3 regions of the Micromonospora sp. IBHARD003 genome follow, and region 1 is predicted to be linked to each of the others. Evidence: riboswitches for the same ligand, from Rfam matches in the RefSeq annotation. Region 1 holds a riboswitch; each other region holds the start of a gene.
The links. Region 1 has a riboswitch for cobalamin ahead of ACTWOL_RS01900 (energy-coupling factor ABC transporter permease). Riboswitches for the same ligand answer to the same signal wherever they lie in the genome.
Positions count from the first base shown of each region.

Region 2: linked by a shared signal. The riboswitch ahead of ACTWOL_RS24940 (ribonucleoside-diphosphate reductase subunit alpha) and the one ahead of ACTWOL_RS01900 (energy-coupling factor ABC transporter permease) in region 1 are both predicted to bind cobalamin.
Region 3: linked by a shared signal. The riboswitch ahead of metE (5-methyltetrahydropteroyltriglutamate--homocysteine S-methyltransferase) and the one ahead of ACTWOL_RS01900 (energy-coupling factor ABC transporter permease) in region 1 are both predicted to bind cobalamin.

Region 1 covers NZ_JBWBBX010000001.1:470,345-475,580, reverse strand. Annotated here, with positions in the region: gene ACTWOL_RS01920 (oxidoreductase) at 1-145, opposite strand, end outside; gene ACTWOL_RS01915 (ATP-binding cassette domain-containing protein) at 344-1,210, opposite strand; gene cbiQ (cobalt ECF transporter T component CbiQ) at 1,207-1,956, opposite strand; partial or broken gene ACTWOL_RS01905 (energy-coupling factor ABC transporter substrate-binding protein) at 2,095-2,400, opposite strand; gene ACTWOL_RS01900 (energy-coupling factor ABC transporter permease) at 2,397-3,098, opposite strand; cobalamin riboswitch at 3,129-3,349, opposite strand; gene ACTWOL_RS01895 (PTS-dependent dihydroxyacetone kinase phosphotransferase subunit DhaM) at 3,408-3,806, opposite strand; gene dhaL (dihydroxyacetone kinase subunit DhaL) at 3,803-4,423, opposite strand; gene dhaK (dihydroxyacetone kinase subunit DhaK) at 4,460-5,236, opposite strand, start outside.
Region 2 covers NZ_JBWBBX010000001.1:5,595,828-5,601,063, forward strand. Annotated here, with positions in the region: gene ACTWOL_RS24935 (ribonucleotide-diphosphate reductase subunit beta) at 1-553, opposite strand, end outside; gene ACTWOL_RS24940 (ribonucleoside-diphosphate reductase subunit alpha) at 553-2,931, opposite strand; cobalamin riboswitch at 3,064-3,248, opposite strand; gene ACTWOL_RS24945 (GNAT family N-acetyltransferase) at 3,314-3,817, opposite strand; gene mctP (monocarboxylate uptake permease MctP) at 3,932-5,236, opposite strand, start outside.
Region 3 covers NZ_JBWBBX010000001.1:6,852,110-6,857,345, reverse strand. Annotated here, with positions in the region: gene aceB (malate synthase A) at 1-1,356, shown strand, start outside; gene ACTWOL_RS30025 (3-hydroxybutyryl-CoA dehydrogenase) at 1,353-2,222, shown strand; cobalamin riboswitch at 2,412-2,632, shown strand; gene metE (5-methyltetrahydropteroyltriglutamate--homocysteine S-methyltransferase) at 2,803-5,121, shown strand.

The sequences.
Region 1 (5,236 bases):
CGCGGGCGGCGTAGAAGGCGGCCATGCGCTCGAAGCCGTTCTCCGCCTCCTCCAGGCCGATGTGCATCGAGCCCATCAGCACACGGTTGGGGAGTGTCGTGAACCCGAGGTCGAGCGGGCTCAGCAGATGCGGGTACGGGGTCATCCGGCGCCTCCTCGCGCAATGTCGTCGTCCCAGTTGTAGACGGTCCGGGGAGCCTTGTGCAACTAGTTGCATAATGTTGGGGGCGTGAGCTGCGCTACGTCGCCCGGGACGGAAAGGGCCAGCACGTCGGGGGCCGGGACGCACTCGCGTCCCGGCCCCCGACGTCCGCTCCGGCCCGTTCCCCGGCGGATCGACCCCTTACATCCCCGGTACCGCCGAGGCCCAGCGATCGAGCTCCTCCGGGGTCCGTGGTCCCTCGCCGTCCGCGTCGAGCAGCCCGTGGGCGCGCAGCAGATCCGCCACCGCCGTCGCCCAGGGCCTGCGCAGCCGCGCCGCCTCCAGCAGCTGCCGGTCGGCGAGCAGCGCTCCGGCCGGCCCCGTCCGAAGCCCGGAGGGAGTGAGCACGGCGGCGTCGTCCGCCCAGCGCAGCGCCAGGTCCACGTCGTGGGTCGCCATCACGACCGTCGTGCCGCCGTCCCGCAGCCGGCTCAGTACCTCGAGCAGCCGTTCCTGGCCGTGCGGGTCGAGGCCCGCGGTCGGCTCGTCCAGGATCAGCACCCGCGGCCGCATCGCCACGGCTCCGGCGATCGCGGCGCGCTTGCGCTGACCGTAGGAGAGCAGATGGGTCGGACGGTCCTCGAGGGCCGTGATGTCGAGTGCCTCCAGCGACTCGGCGACCCGGGCCCGGACCTCGTCCTCGGAGAGCCCCAGGTTCATCGGCCCGAACGACACGTCCTGCCCCACCGACGCCGCGAACAGCTGGTCGTCCGGATCCTGCACCACCAACTGCACGGTCGTGCGCAGCCGGGTCAGTCCGGCCCGGTCGTACGCCACCGGCTCGCCGTCCAGCAGCAGGCTTCCCCGTCCGCAGCGCAGCCCGCCGCTCAGCAGCCGCAGCAGGGTCGTCTTCCCGCCGCCGTTGCGCCCGAGCAGCGCCAGGGAGCGGCCCCCGGGCACGGCGAAGTCCACGCCGTCGAGCACCCGGGGGCCGTCGGCGTACGCATAGCCCGCACCGACCAGCTCCACGACGGGGGACAAGGCCCGGTGACCCGGGGGCGCAGTCATAGAACGGACCTTTCCAGTACGAGGGTGAGTGCCACGATCGACGCGAGAAGGGCGCCCGAGACGGCGAGGAAGCGCGGGGACACCGGCGTCTGGGGGACCAGGACCCGCAGGGTCCCGTCGTAGCCGCGCCCGGCGAGCCCCGTCTGGAGCCGCTGGGCGCGGTCGAAGGCGCGGACGAACGCGGTCGCCCCGAGGCCCGCGAGGGAACGCCAGGTCGCCGCACGGCTGGTGTGGCCGAGACGTGCGGCCTGCGCCTGGCGGATCTGCTGCACCGCGTCGAGCAGCAGAAAACCGATCCGGTACATCACCAGGGCCACATCGACCACCGGCGCCGGTACGCCGGCGCGCACCAGCCGGGGCAGCACGTCCGACACCGGTGTGGTGAACGCGAACAGCAGCACCCCGAGCGAGGCCGCGGACGTCCTCAGCAGCAGTCGCACCGCGTGCAGCGGCCCGTCAGGTGCGAGCGCCACCAGTCCGTCGGGCCCGCCCACCGCGAACAGCAGCGGCACCGCGCCCGTCACACAGAATCCGAGCGGCACCCGCCAGGCCCGCCACAGCAGCCGCGGCGCCACCCCGGCCGGTCCGAGCAGCACCGCGAGGGTCGCGCCCGCGACCAGTACGGCGCCGGGCCACGGCGGCAGCGAGATGGCGCAGACCGTCAGGCCGAAACCGAGGACGGCCTTGTCCCAGGGATGGCGGCGGCGCCAGCGGCTGCTGTGCGCCGCCGCGTCGATCGGCAGCACCGGCCGTCACGCCGTGGTCCGGTCGGCGGGGGAGTCCGCGCCCCCGGTGAACGCTCCCCCGGTGGGCGTGCTCCCGGTGGTGGAGGCCGCGGCCGCCGTCTCGTCCGCTCCGGTGTGCCCGGGCGCCGCCGTGCGCGCCTGTGCCCGGGCCTCGCCCTGCCGGCGCCCCTTGCGCAGCCCGAAGTAGTACGCCAGTACCCCGGCGCCGAGTGCCGCCTGCAGGGCGAACAGCGCCGACTCGATCTCGCCGGACGGCGGTTCGTACAGCGGGGCGAACCAGGGCTCGTAGTCGGGCTGCAGCTCGGTGATGGCGGTCTCGGCCTCGGCGTCGGCGCCGGTGAACGGCTCCTCCTTGTGGTCGCCGAGCCCCAGTACGAGCGGGAGCACGGCCAGCGCCGCCACCAGCGCGAGCAGCAGGGTATTGATCTTCGCGTTGCGGCTCATCGGACCGTGCCCTCCTTGGTGTTGTCCCGCTCTCCGCCCTGGAGCAGCACACCGAGGCGGGTCAGCTCACCCTTGCTGGACTGCACCAGCAGCCGCATCACCAGCACGGTGAGCAGGCCCTCGCTGACCGCGAGCGGGATCTGGGTGACCGCGAAGATGCCGCCGAACTTGGCGAGCGCGCCCATGACACCGCTTCCCGGGTCGGGGAAGGCCAGGGCCAACTGCACGCTGGTGACGCAGTACGTGGACAGGTCCGCCACGAACGCGCCCGCGAACACACAGACCATCAGCGGCAGTTCGAACCGCCGCAGCAGCCGGTAGATCCCGTATCCGGCCCACGGACCGACGATCGCCATGGAGAAGACATTGGCGCCGAGCGTGGTGAGCCCACCGTGCGCCAGCAGCAGTGCCTGGAACAGCAGGGTGATCGTCCCCAGCACGGCCGTCACCGGAGGTCTGAACAGGATCGCGCCGAGTCCGGTCCCGGTCGGGTGGGAGCAACTGCCCGTCACCGAGGGCAGCTTGAGGGCCGACAGGACGAACGTGAAGGCACCGGCCGCGCCCAGCAGCAGGGTCGACTCGGGATGGGCCTTGACTTCCCGGGTGAGTGCCCGCACTCCGTGGATCACGAACGGGGCGGACGCGGCGCCCCAGGCGGCCGCGTGCAACGGGGGCAGATACCCCTCGGCTATATGCATGGTTGGGGAGACCTTCTCCAGCACCTCGTGGATGGACAACGCGCCCCGGCCGGTCTCCTGGCTGACGGGTCCTGCCGCCCGGCTCGGCCTTCCCGGAGGCAACGGTCACCCGCGGCCGTCCAGTGGCTTCCTCCTCGGATGGAGCCGGACTTCCCGATCACAGTGGCGAGGGCCGCACCGGTACTCCACCGGTTTCCCGTTCACCAAGGCGTTGCGACACTAATGCTTTGACCTGGATCATCACAAGCGCGCACGGATGCACCCGCCCGGCGGGCGCCCGGCGTACGCCCCCCGGTCGCACGAAAAGCCCTACACCTTCCGGTAGCCGTACGCTTCCGTCGCCGCCGCCACCACGGCGTCCAGGCCGGCGCCGGCGGAGGCCGTGACGAGCGCCGCGATCGCGCCCTCGGTGAACGGCGCGTCCACCAGCCGGGTGCCTTCGGGCAGTTCGCCGCCCTCGGCCAGCAGGGTCTTCACGGTCAGCACGGCACTGCCGAGGTCGGCCAGTACGGCGACCCCGGCGCCCCGGTCCACCTCCGCGGCCGCCCTCGTGATCAGTTCCGAGCTGGTGCCGAGTCCGCCGTCGGGCGTGCCTCCGGCAGCCGCGATGGGAGCCTCGCCACCGCCCGACAGCCCCCTGGCCATCGCGGCGACGGAGGCGGCGACCTCCGCGCTGTGCGAGACGAGGACGATGCCCACGAAGCTCACGAGGCCTCCCCGGAACCCGTGTCGGCCGCGGTCTGCGCGAGGGCGGCGATCAGCAGGGCCGCGGACGTCGCTCCCGGGTCCTGGTGCCCGATGCTCCGCTCACCGAGATAGCTGGCCCGGCCCTTGCGCGCCTGCATCGGCACGGTCGCCCGGGCACCCTCACCGGCAGCTTCCCGCGCGGCAGGGAACGACTCGTCCAGAGCCTCCACGGCCGGCTCCAGCGCATCCAGCATGGTCTTGTCCCCGGCCCTCGCACCGCCGAGCTGGGCCACCGCCGCGACGCCGGCCCGCAGCGCGTCCGCGAGCTGCTCCCGTGACACCTCCGGGTCGTCGCCGAGCATCTTGCCCGCGCGCCGCAGCAGCGTTCCGTACAACGGCCCCGCCGCCCCGCCGACCGTGGAGATCAACTGCCGTCCGGACAGCACCAGTACGGCAGCCGGGGTGTCCGGTGCGTCCGTCTCCAGCGCGGCCCTGACGGCGGTGAAACCGCGCTGCATGTTGGTGCCGTGGTCCGCGTCGCCGATCGCCGCGTCGAGTTCGGTGAGTTGCGCGGCCTCACGGTTCATCGCGTCGGCCACGGCGTACATCCAACTGCGGAAGAACCCGGTGTCGAGCACAGGCACTCCTTCTCCCGGTTTCACAGCTTCCATGGATCAGCGGCCCCACCGAAGCGCCGGGGTCTCGACCGGCGCGTCCCACAGCCGCAGCAGTTCCTCGTCCATCGCACAGATCGACACCGAGCAGCCGGCCATGTCGAGCGACGTCACGTAGTTTCCGACGAGCGTACGGGCCACCGGCACGCCCCGCTCGCCGAGCACCCGGTGCACCTCGGCGTTGAAGCCGTACAGCTCCAGCAGCGGCGTCGCCCCCATCCCGTTGACGAGTACCAGAACGGGACTGGACGGCTTCAGGTCCTCCAGGACGGCGTCGACCGCGAAGTCCGCGATCTCCCGGGACGTCATCATCGGACGGCGTTCCCGGCCGGGCTCGCCGTGGATACCGATGCCGAGCTCCAGCTCACCGGCCGGCAGATCGAAGGTCGGGGATCCCTTGGCCGGCGTCGTCACCGCGGTCAGCGCCACACCGAAGCTCCGTGACCGTGCGTTCACCTCGCGCGCGACCGACTCGACGCGCTCCAGCGGCGCGCCCTCCTCGGCCGCCGCCCCCGCGATCTTCTCCACGAACAGCGTCGCGCCGGTCCCGCGCCGGCCGGCCGTGTAGAGGCTGTCCGTCACCGCCACGTCGTCGTTCACCAGCACCTTCGCGATCTGGATGCCCTCGTCCTCGGCCAGTTCCGCCGCCATGTCGAAGTTCAGGACGTCTCCGGTGTAGTTCTTGACCACGAACAGCACCCCGGCGCCGCTGTCGACCGCCGCCGCGGCCCGCACCATCTGGTCGGGTACGGGCGAGGTGAACACCTCACCCGGGCA
Region 2 (5,236 bases), 5.1 Mb from region 1:
ACGCCGCGAAGCAGATCAGGTTCAGCAGGAAGCGGCGGCGGTCGGACTTCGTCTCCAGCCGGTCGATCTTTTCGACCGAGTCCATCCACTTGAAGCAGAACTGGGCCTTCTCGCGGATCGAGGGGATGTTCTCGACCGCGGCGAACGCGGCGGTCCGGTCATCCGGGTTCGGCAGGTAGGTGTCCAGCAGGGTCAGATAGAACTGGACGTGCACCGCCTCCTCGAAGAGCTGGCGGGAGAGGTACAGCCGCGCCTCGGGGGAGTTGATGTGCTTGTAGAGGGTGAGCACCAGGTTGTTCGCGACGATCGAGTCGCCGGTCGCGAAGAACGCGACCAGACGGCCGATCAGATGCTGCTCACCGGGGGAGAGCTTGGCCAGGTCCGCGACGTCGGAGTGGAGGTCGACCTCCTCGACCGTCCAGGTGTTCTTGATCGCGTCCCGGTAGCGCTCGTAGAAGTCCGGGTAGCGCATCGGGCGGAGCGTCAGCTCGAAGCCGGGGTCGAGCAGATTCTTCTCGCGCGCCGTCGTGGCGGTGGTGGCTTCGGTGGACATTACTGGCAGGCCTCGCAGGACTCGGGGTTCTCAAGGGAGCAGGCGATGGCGTCCGCGTCGGGAGCGGCCTGCTGGACGGGAATGGTGGGGGCCGCGGTGACCGCCGCCGGCGTGCCGGACGCGGCACGGGCGATCCGGGTCGCCGGGCGCGAACGCAGGTAGTACGTCGTCTTCAGGCCCTGCTTCCAGGCATACGCGTACATCGAGCTGAGCTTGCCGATGGTCGGCGTCTCCATGAACAGGTTCAGCGACTGCGACTGGTCCAGGAACGGGGTGCGCGCCGCGGCCATGTCGATCAGGCCGCGCTGCGGGATCTCCCAGGCCGTGCGGTACAGCTCCCGCACCTCCGCCGGAATCCAGTTGAGGCCCTGCACCGAGCCGCTGGAGTCGCGCAGCGCCTCACGGGTCTGGGCGTCCCACACGCCCAGCTGCTTGAGCTCATCCACCAGGTACGAGTTGACCTGGAGGAACTCGCCCGACAGCGTCTCGCGCTTGAACAGGTTGGAGACCTGCGGCTCGATGCACTCGTACACGCCCGCGATCGACGCGATGGTCGCGGTCGGGGCGATGGCGAGCAGCAGGGAGTTGCGCATCCCCGTGGTGGCGACCCGCTCGCGCAGGGCGGCCCACCGCTCGGGCCAGTTGAGCTCGACGCCGTAGTGGTCCGGGTGCAGCACACCGCGCGCCGTGCGGGTCTGCTCCCAGGCGGGCAGCGGGCCGCCCCGCTCGGCGAGGTCGCAGGACGCCTCGTACGCCGCCAGCATGATCCGCTCGGCGATCCGGGTGGACAGTGCCTTCGCCTCGGCGGAGTCGAAGGGCAGCCGCAGCTTGAAGAAGACGTCCTGGAGACCCATCGCGCCCAGGCCCACCGGGCGCCACTTGGCGTTGGAGCGGCCGGCCTGCTCGGTCGGGTAGAAGTTGATGTCCACGACCCGGTCGAGGAAGGTCACGGCCGTGCGGACGGTCTCGTCCAGCCGCTCCCAGTCGATGGAGCCCCCGGGGGTCACGAACGCGCCCAGGTTGACCGAGCCGAGGTTGCAGACGGCCGTCTCGCCGTCGTTCGTGACCTCGATGATCTCGGTGCAGAGGTTGGAGGAGTGGACGACGGTGCCGGGCTCCGCGGTCTGGTTCGCGGTGCGATTCGACGCGTCCTTGAACGTCATCCAGCCGTTTCCGGTCTGGGCGAGGGTCCGCATCATCCGGCCGTACAGGTCGCGGGCCGGGATCGTCCTGCGGGCGAGGCCCGCCTCCTCCGCCTTGCGGTAGGCGGCGTCGAACTCGTCGCCCCACAGGTCCACCAGCTCGGGGACGTCCGCGGGGGAGAACAGCGACCACTCGGCGTCGGCGTTCACCCGGCGCATGAACTCGTCCGGGATCCAGTGCGCCAGGTTGAGGTTGTGCGTACGCCGCGCCTCCTCGCCCGTGTTGTCGCGGAGCTCCAGGAACTCCTCGATGTCCGCGTGCCAGGTCTCGAGGTAGACGCAGGCCGCGCCCTTGCGCCGGCCGCCCTGGTTGACGGCGGCGACCGACGAGTCCAGCGTGCGCAGGAACGGCACGATGCCGTTGGAGTGCCCGTTGGTGCCGCGGATCAGCGAACCGCGGGAGCGGATGCGGGAGTACGACAGACCGATGCCGCCCGCGTGCTTCGACAGCCGTGCCACCTGGTGGTAGCGGTCGTAGATCGAGTCCAGCTCGTCCAGCGGCGAGTCCAGCAGATAGCAGGAGGACATCTGGGGGTGCCGGGTGCCGGAGTTGAAGAGCGTCGGCGAGGACGGCAGATAGTCCAGCCGGCTCATCAGCCCGTACAGCGCGGCGACTTCGTCGACGGCGTGCGCCGACTCGTCCTCGGCGAGACCGCAGGCCACGCGCAGCATGAACTGCTGCGGGGTCTCGATCACCTTGCGGGTGAGCGGGTGGCGCAGCAGGTAGCGGCTGTAGAGGGTGCGCAGTCCGAAGTAACCGAAGCGGTCGTCGGCGGCCGGGTCGATCAGCCCGTCGAGACGGGCGGTATGGGCCTCGACGAAGGCAGCCGTGCGGTCCGCGATCAGTGCCTCGCGGTGGCCGACCGCGATCGAGCCGGAGAAGCCGGTGGCGCCCTGCGAGGCCGCCTCCTCGGCGATGGTGAGGGTGAGCAGCCGGGCCGCGAGCCGCGAGTACGCCGGGTCCTCCGCGATCAGCCCGGCGGCCGCCTCGGTGGCCAGCTCCCGCAGTTCGGCCTCGTCCGAGCCCGAGTGACGTCCCCGGAGCGCGGCACCCGCGACCCGTCCGGGGTCGGTGTCGGGGAGGTCGGCGGTGAGGTCGGTCAGAAGCCGCAGCAGCGCGGTTCCTGGCCCATCGGCGAGCTGCGCTGAAGCAGGATCTGGCGGCGCGATGGTCACGGGGGTGCTCTCCCTCACTCGGCTCGGGGCCGGCGGGGGAGGCGGAATGCGGGCATGTGTCTGGGCAGCACAACGCACCGCGTCCACCAGCCTGATCCGCGAGGCCCGGACGTCTCGGCACCCGGGCCGGACGGACCGGGTGCGTTGCCGACAGGTCCTCGGACTCGTGGGTGTGCACTCGCGGACGCGTACGCATGGGCACGCCTCATGGGTACGCGAAAGGAACGAATGCAGACCGACTCACCGTTGCGGGACAGTTCCGGATTTCCACCGGATTCCCCTGCTGCGGCAACGGAGTCGAGCATACATGTAGGGGCGGGGCGATGCCGCGCACCCCACATGTTGTGTCGCGGTCGCGTGACTCACCCCGAAGTGTCGGTTCTCAGAGCTCAAGCGCGTACGTCAGCAGGGGATCCAGGCCCGCTATCGGTACCCAGTCACGATCGGGGGTCCGTACGAAGCCCAGCCGCTCGTATATGCGGTGTGCCGCGCGCATCTGCCGATCGGTCGACAGCACCAGTCGGCGGCACCCTTCGAGAGCTCGGGCCCGCTCGACGCACGCCATGACGAGCGCCTCCCCGACGCCACGCCTGCGTGCCTCGGTGGCGACGACCAGCATCCGGAACTCGGCCTCGTCCTTCCGTGCGATGTTGGCGTAGGGCCGTGCGCCGGGCGTGAAAGCCACCCCGCCGAGCAGCCGTCCCGAGCCGTCGGTGGCGACCAGCACCTCGGACTGCGCGGCCCTGCCTGCCGTGTCCCGCAGTACGGGGAGATAGGGGTCCTCGTCCCCGAAGGTCAGCAGTCCGTCCGCCAGATAGGTCTGTGCGGTGAGCTCCCCGAGAGCGTCGTACTCCTCCGTCTCCACCGGCCTGATGGTCACATCCATCCCGGCAGTCTGTCCTACACGAGGAGAACGTGTACACCGGAAAACGGCGCCTGGCCGCCGCCCTTGAGGGGGACGGCGGCCAGGCGCGCAGGCGGGTCAGCGGTGCCGGATGTCTCAGTGCGTCGCGGCGGTCAGCTTCGGGGCCTCCGTCTCGACTCCCGGGTCACCCGCGTCCGCCGTGTAGTCCTCCGGGGACGTCTCGTCGACGCCGTCCGGCGCCTTCACGGCACGCAGCACGAAGGTGAGGACGACCGTCACGAGCACATTGAGCACAAAGGCGGTCAGACCGATGTAACCGATCTCACCGATGCCCGGGATCTCGGCCGAGGATCCGCCGAAGTGCTTCTGCGTCGGGCTCGCGACACCGTAGGCCGCCACCGTGCCGTAGATCATTCCGACGGCCCAGCCGGCGAGCAGCGCCCAGCGGTGGCACCAGCGGGTGAACAGGCCTCCGACCAGTGCGGGGAAGGTCTGGAGGATCCAGATGCCGCCCAGCAGCTGGAAGTTGATGGCGACCGTCTTGTCCATCGTGAGGACGAAGACCAGGGCGCCCACCTTCACCAGCAGCGACACCAGCTTCGACACCCTGGTCTCCTGCTCCGGTGTCGCGTCCGGCTTCAGGAAGTCCTTGTAGATGTTGCGGGTGAACAGATTGGCCGCGGCGATCGACATGATCGCGGCCGGCACCAGCGCGCCGATGCCGATGGCCGCGAAGGCCACGCCCGCGAACCAGTCGGGGAACATGTTCTCGAACAGCTGCGGAATGGCGAGCTGACCGTTGGTCACCTTGACCCCGGCGGCGATCGCCATGAATCCGAGCAGGGCCAGCAGCCCCAGCATCAGCGAATAGAGCGGAAGTATCGTCGTGTTGCGCCGGATCACGTCGCGGCTGCGCGAGGACAGCGTGGCGGTGATCGAGTGGGGGTACATGAACAGCGCCAGGGCGGATCCGAGAGCCAGCGTGGCGTAACCCCACTGGCCCATCTCCCCGGGCACCAGAGCGCCGCGTGGTTTGTCGGTCGCCGGGTTGATCTGGGCGTACGCCTCGCCCGCCTTGGCGAAGACGTCGTCGAAGCCACCCAGTTTGATCGGGATGTAGATGATGGCGACCGTGATCACGAGGTAGATCAGGGTGTCCTTGACGAAGGCGATCAGCGCGGGCGCCCGCAGACCGGACGAGTACGTGTACGCGGCGAGGACACCGAAGGCGATCAGCAGCGGCAGGTCCTTGACGAACCAGTGGGTGTTCTCGCCGCCGCCGACACCCATGACGTCCAGCACGGCCTGGATGCCGACGAGTTGCAGGGCGATGTACGGCATCGTCGCCAGGATGCCCGTGACCGCGACCGCGAGGGACAGCCCCTTGGAGCCGAAGCGCCCGCGGACGAAGTCCGATGTCGTCACATAGCCGTGCCGGTG
Region 3 (5,236 bases), 6.4 Mb from region 1:
GTGGCGCCGCCCGCGCCCGGACTGACCGACCGCCGCGTGGAGATCACCGGTCCGCCTGAGCTCCGGATGGCCGTCAACGCGCTCAACTCCGGTGCCAAGGTGTGGATGGCGGACTTCGAGGACGCCACCGCGCCCCTGTGGGACAACGTCGTCGGCGGGCAGCTCACCCTGCTGGACGCCATCGAGCGCCGGATCGACTTCACCTCGCCCGAGGGCAAGGAGTACCGGCTTGGTGACCGGCTCGCGACCATCATGGTCCGCCCGCGCGGCTGGCACCTGGACGAGGAGCACCTGGAATACGGCGGCAGCCCGGTGCCCGCCGCGCTCGTCGACTTCGGCCTGTACTTCTTCCACTGCGCCCAGCGGCAGATCGACGCCGGCAACGGCCCGTACTTCTACCTGCCCAAGCTGGAAAACCGCTACGAGGCCCGGCTGTGGGACGACGTGTTCGTCCTCGCCCAAGACCTCCTCGGCATACCCCAGGGCACCGTTCGCGCCACCGTCCTCATCGAGACGATCAGCGCCGCGTTCGAGATGGAGGAGATCCTCTACGAGCTGCGCGAGCACAGCGCCGGACTGAACGCGGGCCGCTGGGACTACCTGTTCAGTCTGATCAAGACCTTCGGGCACCGCACCGACTTCCTTCTTCCCGACCGCGCGAAGGTGACGATGACCGCGCCCTTCATGCGGGCATACACCGAACTCCTCGTCCGCACCTGCCACAAGCGCGGCGCCCACGCCATCGGCGGCATGGCCGCACAGGTCCCCGGCAAGGGCCCGGCCGCGAACGAAGCGGCATTCGCCAAGGTCCGCCTGGACAAGGAGCGGGAGGCCGAGGACGGCTTCGACGGCTCATGGGTCGCCCATCCGGCACTCGTCCCCGTCTGCCGCGACGTGTTCGACGGTGTTCTCGGCGACCACCCCCACCAGCTCGACCGCACCCGCGACGACGTGGACGTGACTGCGGCCGACCTGCTGTCGGTGCGACGGATCAGCGGCCCGCCCACCCCGGACGGTGTGCGTACCAACATCTCCGTCGCACTGCGGTACTACGCCGCGTGGCTGAGTGGCCAGGGCGCGGTCGCCATCGACGGGCTGATGGAGGACGCGGCCACCGCCGAGATCGCCCGGGTGCAGATCTGGCAGTGGCTGCGGCACCGGGTGATCGACCGGGAGACCGTCGAGAAGATCGTCGACGACGAGATCGCTGCGGTCGGCGCCGAGTACCCGTGGGCGCCTGTCGACGACATCCGTTCGCTCTTCGAACGGATCGCGCTGAGCCGCGAGTTGCCGCTGTTCTTCACGCCGGACGCCTACACCCGTCACCTCGTGCGCAGGCCGGAGGTACAGGCGTGAGCGCGGGCATCGCACGCGTCGGCGTGGTCGGCGGTGGACAGATGGGGGCCGGTATCGCCGAGGTGTGCGCGCGGGCCGGGCTGGACACCGTGGTCTGCGAGGCGGACGCGGTCGCCGCCCGCACCGCCCGCGACCGGGTCGCAGCCTCGCTGGACCGGGCGGTGCGGCGCGGGAAGCTGGAGCGGACGGCAGCGCAGGACGCGCTCGCCCGGATAGCGTTCACCGGCAGCCTGGACGACCTCGCCGACCGGCAGCTCGTCATCGAGGCCGTCATCGAGAACCCGGACGCCAAGACCGAGGTCTTCGCCGCCCTCGACAAGATCATTGAAGATCCGGCGGCCGTGCTCGCCTCCAATACCTCTTCCCTGCCGATCATGCGGCTGGGCATGGCGACATCCCGCGCGGACCGGGTCGTGGGCCTGCACTTCTTCAACCCTGTCCCCGTACTTCCACTGGTCGAGGTGGTGACTTCGCTGCACACCTCGGCCGAAACAACGGCCGTGGTCGAGGACTTCGCGGCACGCGCGCTCGGCAAGACGGTCATCCGCTCCCAGGACCGGGCCGGCTTCGTCGTCAACGCCCTGCTCGTTCCCTACCTCCTCTCCGCCGTCCGAATGGCTGAATCCGGCTTCGCCACCGCCGCGGACATCGACACCGGGATGGAACTGGGCTGCGCCCACCCCATGGGTCCGCTCAAGCTCGCCGACCTGATCGGCCTGGACACCGTCGCCTCCATCGCGGAGTCCCTCTACGACGAGTTCCGCGAACCCCTGTACGCCCCGCCGCCTCTGCTCCAGCGCATGGTGCAGGCGGGGATGCTCGGCCGGAAGACCGGCCGGGGGTTCCACATGTACGACCAGGGCTGAGGGCCTGGTACGACGCGGGCTGAGGGGCCCGTACCGCCGCAGGGGTGAGGGTCCCGCGCGGCGCGACTGGGAAAGGGGCGGGAAGCACAGGTGCGGCGCTTCCCGCCCCTCCGCGTTCCGCCTCCGGCGTGCTCCCCTCTCACCTTCCGGATGCTGGACGGCCCTCTTCCCTTTGCTACGCCACCCCGTAGGCTGACCGGAGCAGCTGGTTCGCCCCGTCCGCCAGGCGGGGTGTCGTAAGAGGGAACCCGGTGGGAATCCGGGACTGCCCCGCAGCGGTGAGTGGGAACGACCGCCGTCATACGCACTGGGTCCGAGGTACCGGGTCTGGGAAGCGACGGCCAGTAGGTGTCCTCCGGAGAGGGGGCGTGCCCATGAGTCCGAAGACCTGCCAACTGCCCGCGTGCGGACCGTTCCGTACGTGGACATCCCGGTGACCTCGAGGGCGGGTCGGCGTACACACCAGACGGAACGACCGTGCCTTTGCCTCGCGGGGTCGTGGCCGTCCGGTTCGTCATTCCCTTCGCGCCCTCGTCCCGTCTCCGGGATCTCAGGGATTCATCTCGCGAAGGAGATCTCCGTGACAGCGAAGTCCGCAGCCGCGGCAGCACGTGCCATCGTGTACGGCTACCCCCGCCAGGGCCCGAACCGGGAACTGAAGAAGGCGATCGAGGGCTACTGGAAGGGCCACGTCACCGCCGAAGCCCTCCACGCCACCGCCGCCGAGCTCCGGCGGAGCAACTGGCGACAGCTCGCCGACGCCGGCATCCACGAGGTGCCCACTGGTGACTTCTCGTACTACGACCACGTCCTCGACACCACCGTCATGGTCGGCGCGATCCCCGAGCGGCACCGCGCCGCCGTCCGCACCGACGCGACGGACGGCTACTTCGCCATGGCCCGCGGCACACAGGAGGTCGCTCCGCTGGAGATGACCAAGTGGTTCGACACCAACTACCACTACCTGGTCCCCGAACTGGGCCCCGACACCGTCTTCACGGCCGACTCCACCAAGCAGGTCGCCGAGCTGAAGGAAGCCCTCGCCCAGGGACTCGCCGCACGGCCCGTGCTGGTCGGCCCCGTCACCTACCTTCTGCTCGCCAAGCCCGCCCCACATGCACCCGTGGGCTTCGAGCCGCTGACCCTTCTCGACCGGCTGCTTCCCGTCTACGCCGAGGTCCTCGCCGACCTGCGTGCGGCCGGAGCCGAGTGGGTGCAGCTGGACGAGCCCGCGCTCGTGCAGGACCGCACCCCGGCCGAGCTGAACGCTGCCGAGCGTGCCTACCGCGACCTCGGCGCGCTGACCGACCGGCCCAAGCTGCTCGTCGCCTCCTACTTCGACCGCCTCGGCGACGCGCTTCCCGTCCTGGCCAAGGCACCGGTCGATGGCGTCGCGCTGGACTTCACCGAAGCGGCTGCCGCGAATCTGGACGCCCTGGCCGCCGTCGGCGGACTGCCCGGCAAGCGCCTGGTCGCCGGTGTCGTCAACGGCCGCAACATCTGGATCAACGACCTGCAGAAGTCGCTGTCCACGCTCGGCACCCTCCTCGGACTCGCCGACCGGGTCGACGTGGCCGCCTCCTGCTCTCTTCTGCACGTCCCGCTGGACGCCGCCGCCGAGCAGGACATCGAGCCGCAGATCAGGCGCTGGTTGGCCTTCGCCAAGCAGAAGACCGCCGAGATCGTCACCCTCGCCAAGGGCCTCGCCCAGGGCACCGACACCATCACGGCCGAACTTGCCGCCAATCGCGCCGATCTCGCTTCCCGCGCGGGATCTCCGATCACCCGGGACCCGGCCGTGCGAGCCCGCTCCGCGGCCGTGACGGACGCTGACGCGCGCCGCTCCCAGCCGTACGCCGAGCGTGCCGCCGCCCAGCGCGCCCACCTCCGGCTGCCGCTGCTGCCCACCACGACCATCGGCTCCTTTCCGCAGACCGACGAACTGCGCACCGCACGCGCCGCCCTGCGCGCGGGACGCATGGACACAGCCGGTTACGAGGAACGCATCAAGGCGGAGATCCAGGAGGTCATCTCCTTCCAGGAGAAGACCGGCATCGACGTCCTCGTCCATGGCGAGGCCGAACGCAACGACATGGTGCAGTACTTCGCCGAGCAGCTCACCGGCTACCTGGCCACGCAGCACGGCTGGGTCCAGTCCTACGGCACCCGGTACGTCCGGCCGCCGATCCTGGCCGGCGACATCTCCCGGCCCCAGCCGATGACGGTCCGCTGGACGTCCTACGCCCAGTCGCTGAGCGACCGCCCCGTCAAGGGCATGCTCACCGGCCCGGTCACCATGCTCGCCTGGTCCTTCGTCCGCGACGACCAGCCGCTGGGAGACACTGCCCGCCAGGTCGCCCTCGCCCTGCGCGACGAGGTGCACGATCTCGAGGCGGCCGGGACCTCGGTGATCCAGGTGGACGAGCCCGCGCTGCGTGAGACTCTGCCGCTGCGGCGCGCCGACCGCGAGGCGTACCTGGCGTGGGCGACCGAGGCGTTCCGGCTCACCACCGCCGGAGTGCGGCCGGGCACCCAGATCCACACGCACATGTGCTACGCGGAGTTCGGTGACATCGTGCAGGCCATCGACGACCTCGATGCCGACGTCATCAGCCTGGAAGCCGCACGCTCGCACATGCAGGTCGCCCGCGAACTCGCCTCGCACGGCTACCCGCGCGAGGCCGGACCCGGCGTCTACGACATCCACTCCCCGCGCGTCCCCAGCACCGAGGAGGCCGCAGGACTGCTGCGCACCGGCCTCAGGGCCATCCCCGCCGAACGGCTCTGGGTCAACCCCGACTGCGGCCTGAAGACCCGCGGCTGGCCCGAGACGCGCGCGTCCCTGGAAAACCTGGTCGCCGCCGCCCGTACCGTCCGGGGTGAGCTGCCCGCCTCCTGACCGCGCAACCGATGGGCCGGGACGCCGCAAGCGTCCCGGCCCGCGCGCGGTACGGAGATCGGAGGTCCTGGCACAGGTGCTGCACTCCGTGCGGGGGCGCTGCGCTCCGTGCGGG